DNA from 4 places in the Streptomyces sp. NPDC029169 genome. Region 1 is predicted to be linked to each of the others. Evidence: riboswitches for the same ligand, from Rfam matches in the RefSeq annotation. Region 1 holds a riboswitch; each other region holds the start of a gene.

Region 1 (4,204 bases):
CGGGCGGCACGGCGGCGACGACCGCGCTGTTCGTGGTCTCGGCGCTCGTGGCGCTCGCCGGTCAGCTGCGGATCACTGCCTGGTGCAGGCGCCGGCTGAGCCGGGAGCGGTGTCTGGTCCTGGGACTCGCGCTGATGGGCGGGGCGTTCCTGCTGCCGGTGGCCGTGCCGGGACTCGGGGGCCTGCTGCTGTGCGCGGCGGTCCTGGCCGTCGCGAACGCGGTGCTGTACCCGTACGAGATGGACACGGTCGTCGCGCTCTCGGGCGGGCGGTGGGTGGCCACCCACTACGGGCTCTACAACACCGTCTGCGGGATCGGGATCACGCTCGGGAACCTGGGTACGGGTGTCCTGCTCGACGTCACGGGGTGGTCGGCGACGCCGTGGCTGGTGCTGTGCGCGGTCGGGCTCGTGTGTGCGGGCGCGGTACGGGCGCTGGGGCGGGGCGGGCGGCTGGGCGGGCGGCTGGGCGGGGGTGGATGACGCGTCGTAGTTGAGCCCGGTGTCCCCCACTTGGCCGAGTGGGGGTCGCCGCGCGGCGCGGCTCCCGCCACCCTGGGGAGGGCGCGGTACCGTCCGTCGCCGTCGCCGCGTACGGACCGGGCAGGAGAGCACAGGTGGGGCAGGGGCAGGGGCAGGGTCAGGGACGAGGACGGAACCAGGGACGGAACCAGGGGCGGAACCAGGGCCGGAACCAGGGACGGAATCAGGGACGCAGCCAGGGGCGGAACCAGGGCCGGAACCAAGGGCAGGGGCGGGGAGAGCCGAACGGGCGCCCCGGGCCGCGCGCCGAGCAGGCTCGCCGGTTCATCCGCGCCCTGCCCCCGCTCGTCATCCTCGGCGGTGTCGTCTTCGACCTCTCCACCCCGCCCTCGTACACGGCCTCCCCGATGTTCTCGGCCGCGCCGCTCATCGCGGCCCCGTTCTTCTCGATGCTGACGACGCTCCTCACCGGCATCGCCGCGGTCCTCGCCGGCGTCGGTCTGCACGTCTACAACGACACCGTCACCGATGTCCCCTCCCTTATCGAGATGTTGACCGTCGTCACCGTCGCCGGCCTCGCCCTGCTCATCAACGGGGTCGTCCGGCGCAGCGGGCAGCGGCTCGCCTCGGCGCGGGTGATCGCCGAGACCGCGCAGAAGGCCGTCCTGCCGACGCCCGCCGAGCGGATCGGTGGGCTCCACGTCGCGGCCCGCTACGAGGCCGCGCAGGCGGACGCGTTCATCGGCGGCGACCTGTTCGCCGTCCAGGACACGCCGTACGGGGTACGGCTCGTGGTCGGCGACGTGCGGGGCAAGGGGCTCGACGCCGTCGAGGCGGTCGCTGTCGTGATCGGCGCCTTCCGGGAGGCGGCCGAGCAGGAGGCGACCCTGGAGGGCGTCGCGCAGCGCCTCGAGCGGGCGCTGGCCCGGGAGGGCACGCGCCGCTCCGGCCTCGACGCCTTCGAGGGGTTCACCACCGCAGTCCTGGCCGAGATCCCGCGCGGGCGCGGGCGCGTACGGGTGGTCAACCGCGGCCACCCCGAGCCGCTGCTGCTGTACGCGGACGGGGGCGTGGCGCTCCTGGAGCCGACCGAGCCCGCGCTGCCGCTCGGCATGGGCGAGCTGGCCGCCTGGCCGGACCGGGCCGACGAGGCCCCGTACCCGCCGGGCGCGACGCTGCTCGTCTACACCGACGGTCTCTCGGAGGCGCGCGACGCCTCGGGGGCCTTCTACGAACCGGCCGAGCGGCTCGCCGGGCGGATCTTCCCGGGGCCGGAGGAGCTGCTCGACGCGCTCGTCGACGACGTCCGCCGGTACACGGGCGGCGGCGCCCAGGACGACATGGCGCTGCTGGCGGTGAGCCGGCCGGGGGCGGGGCAGCCGGAGCGGCGCCGCACGATGCCGGTGGTGCCGTGACCACCCGTACGTGACCACCCGTACGTGACCATCCGTAGTGGAGAGGTACCGCTGCGATAACAATTGACGCACCGTCAGTTCCCAGGTCCCGGCAAAGGTCCGTACTGAAGCGGGATCAAATCGGGCTGTACTGGCTCAATCTCGCGAATGATCAACCGGAACGGCTTGGAATCCGGCCCTCGTGTCTATTAACGTTCGATAACGCAGCGCGGTCGTCCCAGCCGTCGCAAGAGACGGCACCGTGCGCACGCGCCGAATCCTGAAAAGGAACCGGGGAACCACCACTTGGGGTGAATCGGGCACCGTCGCACCCGTGCGGCACAGCCCGTAGGAGACCTTCCTGCTCCGAACCCGTCAGCTAACCCGGTAGGCGAGAAGGAAGGAAAGGAGCACGCCTCCGTGGCGTCCAACACCCCTGCCCCCGAAGCCCACTTCGATGCGTTCGGTGCCTCGGGCACCGCCGGGACGGACGACGACGCGACGGCGTGGGGGGAGTGGAACCCCACCGAGGACTCCCTGCGGCAGCAGTCCCGTTCGGGTGGCCGCCACCGCGTCGTGAAGCAGCGCTCCGGCTTCGCCCGCTCCTCCACCGTCCTCGGCGTCGGTGTCATCGCGGCCGTCGGCGCGGGCGGCATGGCGACCGCCCAGGACAAGGCCCCGGTCTCGATATCGCTCCCCGACCTCGACCTGCCGGACGCCTCCGAGCTGCCCGGCGTCGGCGAGCTCATCTCCGACGAGGACGGCGCGGACGGTACGGACGGTTCGGGCTCCGGGACGAACAACCCCCAGCCGCTCACGGCGAACCTCGCCCTGCCGGCCGACAGCGCCGGGCAGGCCGGGGGCTCCTCCGCCTCGACGGCGGACGCCGGTGAGGCGCTGCGTGCCCGCATCCTCCAGCAGGCCGAGCAGCAGCAGGCCTCCGCCGACGCCGCCGAGAAGGCCGCGGCGGAGAAGGCGGCCGCCGAGAAGGCCGCGGCGGAGGCGGCGGCCAAGGCGGACGCGGCCGAGAAGGCGGCGGCCGAGGCGAAGCGGAAGGCCGAGGAGGAGGCGGCGGCGAAGGCCGAGGCGGAGCGCCTGGCGAAGCTCGCCGCGAGCTACGCGCTGCCCACGTCCTCGTACACCCTCACCTCCACCTACGGCCAGTCCGGCTCCATGTGGTCCTCCGGCTACCACACCGGCCTCGACTTCGCGGCGCCCACCGGCACCCCGATCAAGGCGGTGCACGGCGGCACGATCAAGTCGGCGGGCTGGTCCGGCTCATACGGCTACCGGATCGTCCTGGAACTGGAGGACGGTACGGAGGTCTGGTACGCGCACCTGTCCTCGATGACGGTGAGCGTGGGCCAGTCGGTGGGCACCGGCGACACGATCGGCCGCGTGGGCGCGACCGGCAATGTGACCGGCCCGCACCTGCACCTGGAGGTCCACACCCCGGGCGGCGACGGCATCGACCCGGCGGCCTGGCTGGCGAGCAAGGGCCTCTCGGTCTGATCCTCTGACGCGGCGCCGGGCGGCGGGGTCGCACCCTTCGCGTCGCAGGGCCTGCCTCAGCTCCGGTACGGGTTGTAGCCGCCGTAGTCCAGGTACTGCGGCGGCGCCCACACCCGGCCCGTCGCCCGGGCCGCGTAGGTCAGGGCGGGGGAGGCGACCGGTTTGCGCTGCCAGAGGTGGTGGAGCAGCTCCTGCTCGCGCGCCGTGAAGTCCGGGACCGGCGCGCCGCGCTGGGCGCGGTGGCGCAGGAAGGCGAGGGTCGTCGCGAACGCCTCGTACTCGTTGACCGTGGTGGCGGCCGGCTTGCCGTAGGCACGGCGGGCGTAGTCGCGGGCCATGGAGCGGGCCCGCATCGAGGAGAGCGCGAGCGGCTCGGCGGGCGAGAGCCAGCCGGCCGCCGCGTACGCCGGGAGCTGCCCGGATATCGTGCGCAGCTCCCGCTGCCTGCTCCATATCGCGAGCCAGGTCAGCAGGCCGAAGGCGGGCACCATGAGCATGCCGTAGACCAGGATGAAGCCGAACGGGCCGAGGAGGGTCGCGGAGCCGTTCCACAGCGCATGCATGAGCATGGCGAGGAGCAGTCCGGCAAGGGGCAGCAGCGTCCGGCGCACCCGCAGGAACCTCCGGCGGGAGGTGGCGAGGGCGGCGAAAGCGAAGCCGAGGCCGGTGAAGACGGTGAAGAGCGGATGCGCGAACGGCGACATCACGATCCGTACGAAGAAGGTGCCCGCGGTCATGGAGCCGAGGCCGTCGGAGCCGAGATCCTGGTCCTCTCCGAAGGCGTTGCCGAGATAGAGGATGTTCTCGGTGAAGGCG
Region 2 (4,204 bases), on a different contig from region 1:
GCCTCGTCGGCGGGCGCGGAGGCGGGCATGCCCCGGTCGTCGATGCGGTCGTACCGGACGGTCGCGATGAACTCGCCGCCGACCGTCGCCGCGAGTCCCACCCGGTCGACGAAGTCGTGATGGGTGAAGCGGTGCACGTCCTTGGCGGAGAGCCGCGGGTACGGCGCGAAGAAGCGGTAGTACTTCGACTCGTCCGAGACCTGCTCGTAGAAGCTGACCAGGCGGTCGGCGTCGTCGGCGGTGATGGGCCTGATGCGCGCGGTGCCGCCGTCCCGCAGGACCACGTCCGCTTCCCAGTGGTCGGGGTAGGCGTGGTCCGGCCGCTCCGGTCGTTCCGGCTGTGACGGCTGTTCCGACGCGCTCTGCATGGGGCAAGAGTACGGCCGGGGACCGACACGGACACCGGTCGCGCGGCGCCTGGTGCACCATGCAAGGGTGGGAAAACCGATCGGCTCTGGCGCAGGGCCGGAGGTCGGCCACGAGCACTCCGCGACCCATGAGAGACTGGTCTAGACAACCGGCTTTGAGACTTGAAGGGCAACACCATGGCTGAGCGCCGCGTCAACGTCGGCTGGGCCGAGGGCCTGCACGCCCGCCCCGCCTCCATCTTCGTCCGTGCCACCACGGCCTCCGGCGTCCCCGTGACGATCGCCAAGGCCGACGGCAACCCGGTGAACGCCGCGTCGATGCTCGCGGTGCTCGGCCTGGGCGCGCAGGGCGGCGAGGAGATCGTGCTCGCTTCGGACGCCGAGGGCGCCGAGGTCGCGCTCGACCGTCTCGCGAAGCTGGTTGCCGAGGGTCTCGAGGAACTGCCCGAGACCGTCTGACCGAATTTCCGGAGAAGCCGCACACGCCGACATGACGGTGGGTGCGGCTTCTTCGTTTCATCCGGCCGATTTCATGGGAATTCCGCGCAGCACAAAGAAGGCCCTCGAATTCCCGCTCTTTGTATACGGTCCGCTCGTTAATTCCGGGCGGTCGCCGTGTTGACGACGTGTTGCGAAACCCTCACACGCCCCCGCTCCCCGCGCTCCGGAAGCTTCAGCCGGTGCAGGACCAGCGAGCGCTCGGCGTGCATCGCGGTCAGGGCGCGGGCCCGTTCGGCGTCGCCCCGCGCCACCGCGTCCACGATCGCCCCGTGTTCCGCCCATGCCTCGACGGGCTGGGCGGGGGCCTCGACCGCGTACATCCAGGCGATCTTGTGCCGTAGCTGAGTGAGCAGGGCGGTGAGCGCCGGGCTGCCCGAGGCCTGCGCCAGCGTCTCGTGGAACCAGCCGCCGAGCGAGCGCAGATCGTCCCCCTGGCCGCGCCTGGCCCTCTCCTGCCCGAGCCTGACCAGGCCGCGCAGCACCTTGAGGTGCGCCTCGGTCCGGCGCTGGGCGGCGCGGGCGGCGCCGAGCGGTTCCAGGAGAGACCGTACGTCCAGGAGGTCCGCCGCCTCCTGCTCGGTGGGCTCGGCGACGTGGGCGCCGGCATGGCGGCGGGTGATCACGAAGCCCTCGGACTCCAGGGTGCGCAGGGCCTCGCGGACCGGGACGCGGGAGACTCCGTAACGGCGGGCGAGCTGCTCCTCGGTCAGCCGGCTGCCGCGCTCGAAGACCCCGGTGACGATGTCGTCCCGGATCGCCGTGCATACCGAGTGCGCGGGAATGCGCATGTTCGACCTCCGCCATGTGATCCGCGCGAAACCGGTTCTCCGGCGACTCTATTGCAGCGGGGCGGCATTTCCGATGGCTCTTCAGGAATCATGGATATCTTTTGGTCAGCGAAAAGCCCCGGCTCAGTACGAGCCGGGGCTTTTCTGACGCGCTTCTGACGCCTTCTGATGCGGTGTCGGTCAGACGTTCACGCCGCGGGCGCGCAGGTACGCGACCGGGTTGATGTCGGAGCCGTACTCGGCGGTGGTGCGGGCCTCGAAGTGGAGGTGCGGGCCGGTCGAGTTGCCGGTCGAGCCCGAGATGCCGATCTGCTGGCCCGGGGTGACGGACTGGCCGACGGAGACACTGATGGCCGAGAGGTGACCGTACTGGGTGTACGTGCCGTCGTTCATCCGGATGACGATGTTGTTGCCGTACGCGCCGCCCCAGCCGGCCTCGACGACGGTGCCGGAGCCGACGGAGACGACCTTGGTGCCGTAGGCGGCGTGGAAGTCGACGCCGGAGTGGCTGCCGGAGGACCAGAGCGAGCCGCCGGCCTTGTAGCCGGTGGAGACGTACGAGCCGGCAACCGGGAGCTGGAAGGAGTTGAGGCGCCTGCGCTCGGCCTCGCGGGCGGCGCGCTCCTTGGCCTCGCGGATCTCCTTGGCGCGGGCCTCGGCCTTCCGCTTCGCCTCCGCCTTGCGCTTCGCCTCCTCCTTGGCACGGGCCTCGGCCTCGGCCGCCTCGCGCTCCTGGGCGGCGGCCTGGGCGTCGATCGTGTCCGCGAGGGAGTCGGCGGCGACGATCTGGGTCAGGCCGGTGTCCTCGAGGGAGGGGGCGTCCGTGTCGACGGCGAGCGCCGGGGAGGCGAGGGTTCCGATGACGCCGGTGGTGGCGAGGGTCGCGACGCCGGCGAGGCCCGCGCTGCGGCGCGCCAGACGGCTCGGACCACGATGCTTCCCGGTGGCACGGGTGAACGCCATGTAGGGGCTGATCCTTTCCTTCCTTCTCGCCTACCGGGTTAGCTGACGGGTTCGGAGCAGGAAGGTCTCCTACGGGCCCCTCCGCACGGATGCGAAGGCGTCCGATTCACCCCAGGGACTTCGTGTGGGTCCCCGGCTCCCCAGGCTCGCGCCTGACGGGGACTCGGCGATGACTGTCCGATGCCGCGGGTGCGGCGGGTGCAACTGGCGAACAGCCGGATCGACGCTAGGCGGATCGTCCGTCAATCACCAAACAGTCACGCCTGTTTGTAAGACTTGCCACAGGTCATACACGCACCGTCCGCAGCATTTCGGACAAACAGCAGGACCCCGACGTATCGCTACGTCGGGGTCCTTCAGTGGTGCGAAACCTCGTCAGCCGGTGACGACGGTCACTTCGCCGATGCCGAGCGCGCGCACGGGCGCCTCGATCTGCGCCGCGTCGCCCACGAGGACGGTGACGAGACGGTCCACGGGGAAGGCGTTGACGACGGCCGCCGTCGCCTCCACCGTGCCGGTCTCGGCCAGCCGCGCGTACAACTGCGCCTGGAAATCGTCCGGGAGGTGCTGCTCGACCTGATCGGCGAGCGTCCCGGCGACCGAGGCGGCGGTCTCGTACTTGAGCGGCGCCACGCCCACCAGGTTCTGCACGGCCACGTCGCGCTCGGCGTCCGTCAGCCCCTCGGCGGCGAGGGTGCGCAGCACCCTCCACAGGTCGTCAAGTGCCGGACCGGTGTTGGGGGTGTCCACGGAACCGCTGATGGCGAGCATCGAGGCGCCGTTGCCCTTGCCGTCGGAGCGGAGCACCTGGCCGAAGGCCCGGACACCGTAGGTGTAGCCCTTCTCCTCGCGCAGAACGCGGTCGAGGCGGGAGGTGAGCGTGCCGCCGAGGCAGTACGTGCCGAGGACCTGGGCCGGCCAGACGCGGTCGTGCCGGTCGGCGCCGACGCGGCCGATCAGCAGCTGGGTCTGGACGGCGCCGGGGCGGTCGACGATGACGACCCGGCCGGTGTCGTCCGCCGTGATCGGCGGGACGGGGCGGGGCTCGGCGGCGTTCCCGGTCCAGGCGCCCAGCGTCTCGGCGAGGACCTTGTCCAGGTCCACGTCGGTCAGGTCGCCGACGACCACGGCGGTGGCCGTCGAGGGGCGGACGTGCGCCTCGTAGAAGGCACGGACGGCCGCGGCGTCGATCGCCTCCACCGTCTCCTCGGTGCCCTGGCGCGGCCGGGACATCCGGGAGTCGGCCGGGAAGAGCTCCTTGGAGAGCTGCTTGGCCGCCCGGCGGGCCGGGTTGGCCGTCTCGTGCGGGATCTCGTCGAGCCGGTTGCGCACCAGGCGCTCGACCTCGGAGTCGAGGAACGCCGGCGCGATCAGGGCCTCGGAGAGCAGCCCGAGCGCCTTGGGCAGCCGGGAGACGGGGACTTCCAGGGAGACCCGTACGCCCGGGTGGTCGGCGTGCGCGTCGAGCGTGGCGCCGCAGCGCTCCAGCTCGGCCGCGAACTCCTCGGCGGTGTGCTGGTCCGTGCCCTCGGAGAGGGCGCGGGCCATGATCGTGGCGACACCGTCGAGCCCCGCGGGCTCGGC
Region 3 (4,204 bases), on a different contig from region 1:
AGTCGTCCTCGAACAGCGGGTCCTCGATGGAGACCAGCGGGTACGCGGAGACGAGCTCCTCGTAGTACTCGGTCATCTCGGCGGCCGAGCGGGACTTGCCCTCGAACTCGTACGAGCCGTCCTTGTAGAACTCGGAAGCGGCGACGTCGAGCGCCAGCGCGATGTCCTTGCCCGGGGCGTAGCCGGCCTGCTTGATGGCCTCCAGGATGAGGTCGAGCGCCTCGCGGTTGGAGTCCAGGTTCGGGGCGAAGCCGCCCTCGTCGCCGAGGCCGGTGGACAGGCCCTTGGTCTTCAGGACGGACTTGAGGGTGTGGTAGACCTCGGTGCCCCAGCGCAGGGCCTCGGAGAAGGACTCCGCGCCGATCGGCGCGATCATGAACTCCTGGATGTCCACGTTGGAGTCGGCGTGCGAGCCGCCGTTCAGGATGTTCATCATCGGAACGGGCAGCAGGTGCGCGTTCGGGCCGCCGAGGTAGCGGAAGAGCGGGAGGTCGGAGGCCTCGGACGCGGCGTGCGCGACGGCGAGGGAGACGCCGAGGATGGCGTTGGCGCCGAGGGAGGCCTTGTTGTCCGTGGCGTCCAGGTCGAACATGGCCTGGTCGATCAGGCGCTGCTCGGTGGCGTCGTAGCCGACGAGCTCCGGCCCGATCTGCTCGATCACGGCGAGGACGGCCTTCTCGACGCCCTTGCCCTGGTAGCGGTTCTTGTCTCCGTCACGGAGCTCAATGGCCTCGAACGCACCGGTGGAGGCACCGGACGGAACGGCAGCACGGCCGGTGCTGCCGTCGTCGAGGCCGACCTCGACCTCGACCGTGGGGTTGCCTCGGGAGTCCAGGATTTCCCGGGCTACGACGACGTCGATGGACGGCACGAGCATCTCCTTCTGGGATGTGACGCTGGATGTGACGCTGCGATGCAAAGTCGCTTCGGCCTTGCGACAAGAGCCTAACCGGCTCCCGGGCTCCAGCCAGCCGGGCGCCCGCCCCCTGGGACGAAAAAGGACCCAAGGGCATGCATCCGGGGGCAAAAGACCCGTACCTACTCATGGGTAACGCTGAACGGGCGGAACCCCGGCCCGGAGCGCACGGGGGGAGTCGCTCCGGACCGGGGTGGTCACCGCGGGAGGGTCGTGGGACCCGTGTGAGCCGCCGGACTCACACGAGCCGCCGGGCTCACTTCAGGTGAAGCTGCTGGCCCGGGTAGATCAGGTCGGCGTCCTCGACGACGTCCTTGTTGAGCTCGAAGAGCTTCTCCCAGCCGCCCTTGACGTCGTGGGCGGCGGCGATCTTGCTCAGGGTGTCACCGGCGACGACCTTGTACTCGCCGTCACCCTTCTTGACCTTCTTGCCGGCCGGGGTGGTGACGGTCTTCTTGGACTCGGCCTTCTTGGACTCGGCCTTCGGGGCGGTCCGCTGCTCGCTGCGGGTCGTCGGCTGCTCGGCCTGACGCTCCGGCTGCTGCGGGGCGCTCTGCTCGGCGGCGCCGCCGTCGTACGCGGCGTTGGAGAGGCCGACGCCGCAGCTCGGCCAGGCACCCTTGCCCTGGCCGGCCAGGACCTTCTCGGCGATCGTGATCTGCTGCGACTTCGAGGCCTGGTCGGCGGTGGCGGCGTACGCGGTGCCACCGTAGGCGGCCCAGGTGGAGGCGGCGAACTGCAGGCCGCCGTAGTAGCCGTTGCCGGTGTTGATGGACCAGTTGCCGCCGGACTCGCACTGGGCGACGGTGTCCCACTCGGAGGTGGTGGCGGCCGAGGCGGACCCGGCGGTCATCAGCGGGGCGGCGACGGCGACACCGGCGACACCGGCGAGGGCGACGGCGCGGGTGGCCTTGGAGGGACGACGGTGTTTGCCCTTGGCGGAAAACAGCATGGGACTTCTCCTCACCGACGCCTACGAGGTGAGCTGTCGGGTTCGGGCCATGTGAGTTGCCCGGCCGCGCGACCCAGCGCGCGGCTTCACCCCAAGCCGGTCCGTCGGCCGTCTGTCTCAACGGCCGGGGACGGCACTTACCTTGGGTCCCCCGCTCCTGCCTTCGGCGCATGACGCGACGACTGTTCCCATCGGCCGACGGCAGGATTCGGCGTACCGGTCGACGGGGCCCGCGGTGGCGAGCGGTGACGACCGTAGACACAGACCCGGGGGAAGTTCAAAGACGCCCATGGGGGACAAAACGCCCCTACTCGCTTCGGGACGAAGGGTGTTTACGCAGGTGAGAGGTGACGGAAGCAGAGTTTGCGGACGAGGCGCGCCAGTTGAGACAAAGAGACTCATGTCTCACTTGAACAGAACCGGACATACGACCCCGAACTGCCCCTACTTCGGGGCTGTCTCGCTCACGAGGTCGATGTCGAGGTCGAGGCTCTGGCCAGGGAGGATGAGGTCGGGGTCGTCGCCCACCGTCGCGCGGTTGGCGTCGTAGAGGGCACTCCAGCCACCCGGGAGCTCGTTCTCCTGGGCGATCTCGGTGAGGTTGTCGCCCGGCTTGACGGTGTATTCGCCGATAGCGTCCCGAATGTTCCGAGAAGCCCTGTTGTCCGGAGTGTCCCTACTGCCGTCCGGATTCATCGAATCCGCGCCAGGTGCCGGCACATCGGACGGGGAGGCATGTCGGCCCGTTTCAGGCGCCTTGTCCGTATGACCCGTCTCCTCCGGGGCGGCGTCACCACGGTGCTTGCCGGTGCCCTCGGTCACGGGCGCGGACGGCGTGACGGTCGGGGACGGGGCCCCGGGGGTCGCAGAGGCGTCCGGCTGTGCGGGCGCGGCCGAGGGGCTGGAGGAAGGACTGGAAGAGGCCTCGGAGTCGGCCGGGAGGCCGACGGTCCGGTTCGACTCCGGGAGCGGACCCGTGGGCTCCACCGGCGTGACGGCCGGACCGGGGTCGACATCGGGCGTGGCGCCGCCCTTCGTGAGCCCGGCGATCGGGGCACAGGTCGCCCACTGCGTGTCACCCGCGGCGAACGCCTTCTCGGCCACCGCGATCTGCTGGGCACGGCTGGCGAGGTCCGCGCTCGTCGCGTACGCCAGACCGCCGTACCTCTCCCAGGTCTCCTGGGTGAACTGGAGCCCGCCGTAGAGCCCGTTGCCGAAGTGGGCGCTCCACAGGCCGCCCGACTCGCACTCGGCGACGCGGTCCCAGGTCGCGGCATCGGCGGCGGAGGCCGAGCCCGCACCCAGGAGGGGCAGCGCGAGGGCCGATCCCGTCACGCCTGCGGCGACGACGATGGCGGGTGCCTGGCGGGGTCTGCGGTGTCGTCCGTTCCCGGAGCGCATGCGGAGCTGCCTTTCGCGTGACTGCTGAGGTGACGGTGAACGTAGCGGCATTCGAACGTCAGTCACAAGTCGATGCAGCGGAGATCACGTAAAAGTCACAGTCTTGACGACCCGTCAGTTCGCAACTGGTGCGAACTCGACAGGAAGCGTGCGCAATCCACGCATGATGAGCCCGCCGCGCCACCGCAGATCGGCAGGATCGACGGCAAGTCGCAGGTCGGGCAGGCGAGTCAGCAGCGTCGCGAGCGCGATCTGCCCTTCGAGCCTGGCGAGCGGGGCGCCGATGCAGTAGTGGATGCCGTGCCCGTAGCCGAGGTGCTGGTTGTCGCGCCGGGACAGATCGAGCGTGTCCGGCTCGTCGAAGCGCGCCGGGTCGCGGTCGGCGGCGGCCAGCACGACGAGGACCGGGTCGCCGGCCGGGATCTCCTGCCCGCCGATCGTCAGCGGCTCCATGGCGTACCGCCAGGTCGCCAGCTCCACCGGCCCGTCGTAGCGCAGCAGCTCCTCGACGCCGGTCTCCAGGAGGTCCCGTTCCCCGGCGGCGAGCGAGGCCTGGAGGCGGGCGCGCTGGTCGGGATGGCGAAGCAGGGCGTACACCCCGTTCCCGACCAGGTTGACGGTGGTCTCGAAGCCGGCGAAGAGAAGGATGAAGGCCATCGCGGCGGCCTCGTTCTCGGTGAGGTGCTCGCCGTGGTCGGAGGCCTTGATGAGCCCAGAGATCAGGTCGTCGCCGGGATCGAGCCGCTTGCGGTGGATCAGCTCCGCGAGATAGCCGCGCATCTTCTTGACCGACCGCGCCACCCCGCCGCGCGGCCCTCCGCCGTGCCGGATCATCATCCCGGCCCAGTCCCGGAAGTCGTCCTGGTCCTCGCGCGGCACTCCGAGCAGGTCGCAGATGGCGTAGATGGGCAGCGGGAAGGCGAACTCGTGGATGA
Region 4 (4,204 bases), on a different contig from region 1:
GGGCACGGCGTCGGCCGCCGCAGCCGCCGCGACCGGCACCATCACCGACGTCAAGCACGTCGTGATCCTCATGCAGGAGAACCGCAGCTTCGACCACTACTTCGGCAGGCTGCGCGGCGTCCGCGGCTTCGGCGACCGGGCCGCGGGCAACACCCCAGGCGGCTGGGGCACCTTCAACCAGCCCAACTGGGGCGGCCGGCAGTACCCGTGGAAGCTGAGCGCCACCCCACCGGCGGGCGGCGTCGACGGCGAGACCCTGGCCCAGTGCAACGGCGACCTCCCGCACAGCTGGACCTCCCAGCACGCGGCGTGGAACAAGGGCCGGATGGACAACTGGGTCACGGGCGTCGGCAACACCCGCACCCTCGGCTATCTCGACCGCGGCGACATCCCCTTCCACTACGCCCTCGCCGACAACTACACCGTCTGCGACGCGTACTTCTGCTCGGCGCTCAGCGCCACAGGGCCCAACCGCACCTTCCTGTGGAGCGGCAAGATCGACGCCGCCAGCAAGGACGGCGGCGAGGAGTCCGGGCTGACCTGGGAGACGTACGCCGAGGCGCTCCAGCGGGCCGGCGTGAGCTGGAAGGTCTACCAGAACGCCCAGGACAACTACGGCGACAACGGCCTCGCATACTTCAAGAAGTTCACCGACGCGCGGCCCGGCGACCCGCTGTACGACCGCGGGATGGGTTCGGTGCCGAAGGTCACCGGCTCCACTCCGGACGACATCGCCGCCGCGATCCGCGCCGACGTCGTCGCCGGGACCCTTCCGCAGGTCTCCTGGGTGGTGGCGAGCGAGGCGTTCTCCGAGCACCCCTACGCCCCGCCCGGTGACGGCGCGCACTTCGTGGACCTCGTCTACCGCGCACTGGCCGCGAACCCCGAGGTCTTCGACTCGACGGTACTGTTCCTCAACTACGACGAGAACGACGGGTTCTTCGACCACGTGCCGCCGCCGGTCGCCCCGCCCGGCACCCCCGGCGAGTACATCGACGGCGTGCCGATCGGCCTGGGCTTCCGCGTCCCGATGATCGTCATGTCGCCCTGGACGCGCGGCGGCTGGGTCAGCTCCGAGGTCTTCGACCACACGTCCGTGCTGCGCTTCATGGAGACCTGGACGGCCGCCCTCGGCACCCCCGCCACCTGCCCGAACATCAGCGCCTGGCGGCGGAAGGTGACCGGCGACCTGACGGGTGTCTTCGACTTCGCGCATCCGGTGTACGGCGTCCCCTCGGGCCTCCCGTCCACCGCCAGGGTCATCGGGCAGTCCACCTGCGGCCCGCTGCCCAACCCGGTGCCGCAGGACAATGCCCTGCCCGCGCAGGAGTCCGGCAGCCGCCCGGCGCGCGCCGTGCCGTACCAGGTCAACGGAAACCTCGACCGGTTCGAGTTCGGTGCGGCGGGCAAGATCCTCGCCTGGTTCTCGATGACGAACCAGGGCGCGCAGGCGAAGCGGGCCGCGCACTTCACGATCCACCCGCACCAGCACCGGGACACGGCGGCCTGGCAGTACACGGTCGACCCGGGTGCCACGTCGACGGACTACTTCAACATCGGGCTCGGCTCCGGCTCGGGCAAGTACGACATCTCGATGATGGGCCCCAACCGCTTCCTGCGGCGCTTCATCGGCGACGCCTCGAAGGCGGGCAAGGCGATCGAGGTGGCGGCGCGGTTCGCGACCGAGCCCGGCACCGGGAAGACGGCGATCTGGTTCAAGATGACCAACACCTCCGCCGGGCCGGTGACCTTCACGATCCGCTCGGACGCCTATCGCACGGACGGGCCCTGGACGTACACGGTCCCGGCGAGCTCCTCCCGCGAGGACTTCTTCAACGCCGTCGCGTACAGCAACGGCTGGTACGACTTCACGATCCTCGCCGACATCGACGGCACCTGGTCGCGCCGCTACACCGGTCACATCGAGACGGGGGCCCCGAGCATCACGGGCTGAACGTATTCCCACAGTTCCAGCCAAAAGGGACACAAGGGTATTTACACGCCCTTGTGTCCCTTTTCTCGACCCAGCTGAATTTCCTGGAATGACCGTTTTGGCTTCCCGGGTGACATGAATCACGTGGGGCTGCCTGCGGCCCTCGGGGCACCCCCCTTCCCTTGTACCGCAAGGAAGTTCGGCGCGGTCGGGGCCGCGAGAAACGCGGCGATGAATTCTGTACACATTGCCCACCCGTGCCGAGTCTTGTTCCGGTCGACATTTCTCGCCTACGGTCACCTCGACCCGGACGGAACGCCGAATCCTGCCACCGTCCGATAAACCCCCCATTTACCCGTCGGCAGGAGCGGGGGACCCAGTTTTTTCGCCGGTCCGGATTCCCGGAGCGGCTAGGGGTGAAGCCGCACGCGTGCGGCCGGGCAGCTCCAGCCCTAACCCGACAGCTCACCCCGCAGGCGCCGGAGAGGAATCCTTCATGCCCGCTCACGGTAAGCACCGGCGCCCCAAGCGACGTCCCCTCACCCGCGGTATCGCCCTCGCGAGCACGGGTGGCGCCGCACTGGCCCTCCCCCTCGTCGCCACGGCCACCGCGCACGCGGCGCCCAGCGCGGCCCCCAAGACGGCACCCGTCGAGAAGACCGTCTTCAGCGCGCCCGCGAAGATCGCGGAATCGATTCCCACCGCGCAGAATTCCGCCCCCAAGACCTATACCGTCGTCCGCGGCGACTCCCTTTCCGTGATCGCGGACGAACAGAATGTTCGAGGCGGCTGGAAGGCCCTGTACCGGGCGAATCGCGAAGCTGTCGGTGACAACCCGTCACTTATTCACCCCGGGCTCGAACTCACCCTTCGCGGGAAGTCCGTGAGTGCTCCGAAGAAGCCGGCGTCGCAGCCGAAGTCCTCGGCCCGTAAGTCGAGTACGGACCGGGCCGACCGCTCGCAGCGGGCCGCCGCCCCCGCCAAGGCCGCCCCGGCTGCCAAGGCAGCCCCCGCCGCCAAGCCCGCGGCCAAGAGCTACACCAACGACCTGGACGGCTGGATCCGCGAGTCGCTGGACGTCATGGCGCAGTACGGCATCCCCGGTTCGTACGAGGGGATCCACCGCAACATCATGCGCGAGTCCTCCGGCAACCCGCAGGCCATCAACCTCTGGGACTCCAACGCCGTCAAGGGCACCCCGTCCAAGGGTCTCCTCCAGGTCATCGAGCCGACGTTCCTGGCCTACCACGTGCCGGGCACCTCGATGGACCTCTTCGACCCGGTCGCCAACATCACCGCGGCCTGCAACTATGCGGCGGACCGCTACGGCTCGATCGACAACGTCAACGGGCCGTACTGACAGCCGCTCCTGAGGCACCGGCTCTAGAAGTGGTCGGCGAACCAGCCGGCGGCGAGTTCGCCGACCTGTTCCAGCGTGCCCGGCTCCTCGAAGAGGTGGCCGGCGCCCGGAACGACGACGAGCCGGTTCTCGCAGCGGAGTTGACGCTGGGCCTCCTCGTTCAGGTCGCGTACGAGCGGGTCGTGGCCCCCCACGATCAGCAGTGTGGGGGCGCGTACCTGGGCGAGGCGGGGTCCGGCGAGGTCCGGGCGGCCGCCGCGGGAGACCACGGCGGCCACCTCGGACAGCGGGTCGCCCGCGGCCCACAGCGCTGCCGCGGCGCCGGTGCTGGCTCCGAAGTAGCCGGTGCGCAGCCCGTCGAGGCCGGGCTGCCGGCCCAGCCAGTGCGTGGCCCGGGCCAGCCGGTCGGCCAGTAGCTCCGTGTCGAAGACATTGGCGCGGTCGGCCGCCTCGTCCTCGGTGAGCAGGTCGAACAGGAGCGTCCCGAGACCGGCGCGGTTCAGGCTCTCGGCGACGGCCCGGTTGCGGGGGCTGTGCCGGCTGCTGCCGCTGCCGTGGGCGAACAGCACGACACCCGGGGCGTCGTCGGGCACCACGAGGCGGCCCGCGACCTGCACCTCCCCGGCCGGGATGCGCACCTCCGGGTCCTCGGCGCCCGAGCCCTGACCGGCGTGGTGGCGCTCCAGGCAGGCGACGACCTCCTCGTCCGAGGTCTGTGAGAAGTCCTGGTAGAACTGGCCGATCGCGTAGAAGAACTCCGGCTCGTGGACGCTGACGGCCTCGTCGGCCTCCCGGCCGATCCGCTCCCGCCAGTCGTGCGGCGCGACGGGCACCGCGAGGACGATACGGGCGGCCCCCTGGGCCCGGACGACCCGGCAGGCGGCGACCGCCGTGGCGCCCGTCGCCAGGCC

Evidence for each region. Region 1 has a riboswitch for cyclic di-AMP ahead of ACZ4VI_RS16915 (M23 family metallopeptidase). Riboswitches for the same ligand answer to the same signal wherever they lie in the genome.
Region 2: it holds a riboswitch for cyclic di-AMP, as region 1 does, so the genes downstream of both, ACZ4VI_RS21415 (M23 family metallopeptidase) here and ACZ4VI_RS16915 (M23 family metallopeptidase) in region 1, are expected to answer to the same signal.
Region 3: it holds a riboswitch for cyclic di-AMP, as region 1 does, so the genes downstream of both, ACZ4VI_RS18025 (transglycosylase family protein) here and ACZ4VI_RS16915 (M23 family metallopeptidase) in region 1, are expected to answer to the same signal.
Region 4: it holds a riboswitch for cyclic di-AMP, as region 1 does, so the genes downstream of both, ACZ4VI_RS25715 (transglycosylase SLT domain-containing protein) here and ACZ4VI_RS16915 (M23 family metallopeptidase) in region 1, are expected to answer to the same signal.

Annotation. Positions count from the first base shown of each region.
Region 1 is NZ_JBVHXA010000007.1:367,875-372,078, forward strand. It holds gene ACZ4VI_RS16905 (MFS transporter) at 1-482, shown strand, start outside; gene ACZ4VI_RS16910 (PP2C family protein-serine/threonine phosphatase) at 617-1,897, shown strand; cyclic di-AMP (ydaO/yuaA leader) riboswitch at 2,138-2,285, shown strand; gene ACZ4VI_RS16915 (M23 family metallopeptidase) at 2,297-3,388, shown strand; gene ACZ4VI_RS16920 (PrsW family intramembrane metalloprotease) at 3,445-4,204, opposite strand, start outside.
Region 2 is NZ_JBVHXA010000011.1:106,181-110,384, reverse strand. It holds gene ACZ4VI_RS21430 (bifunctional acetate--CoA ligase family protein/GNAT family N-acetyltransferase) at 1-368, opposite strand, end outside; gene ACZ4VI_RS21425 (HPr family phosphocarrier protein) at 546-827, shown strand; gene ACZ4VI_RS21420 (GntR family transcriptional regulator) at 965-1,657, opposite strand; gene ACZ4VI_RS21415 (M23 family metallopeptidase) at 1,838-2,620, opposite strand; cyclic di-AMP (ydaO/yuaA leader) riboswitch at 2,634-2,799, opposite strand; gene ACZ4VI_RS21410 (M16 family metallopeptidase) at 2,996-4,204, opposite strand, start outside.
Region 3 is NZ_JBVHXA010000008.1:233,718-237,921, reverse strand. It holds gene eno (phosphopyruvate hydratase) at 1-877, opposite strand, end outside; gene ACZ4VI_RS18025 (transglycosylase family protein) at 1,173-1,868, opposite strand; cyclic di-AMP (ydaO/yuaA leader) riboswitch at 1,872-2,047, opposite strand; gene ACZ4VI_RS18020 (transglycosylase family protein) at 2,313-3,269, opposite strand; gene ACZ4VI_RS18015 (cytochrome P450 family protein) at 3,384-4,204, opposite strand, start outside.
Region 4 is NZ_JBVHXA010000015.1:127,925-132,128, reverse strand. It holds gene ACZ4VI_RS25720 (phosphocholine-specific phospholipase C) at 1-1,954, shown strand, start outside; cyclic di-AMP (ydaO/yuaA leader) riboswitch at 2,268-2,427, shown strand; gene ACZ4VI_RS25715 (transglycosylase SLT domain-containing protein) at 2,430-3,293, shown strand; gene ACZ4VI_RS25710 (phosphoribosyltransferase family protein) at 3,317-4,204, opposite strand, start outside.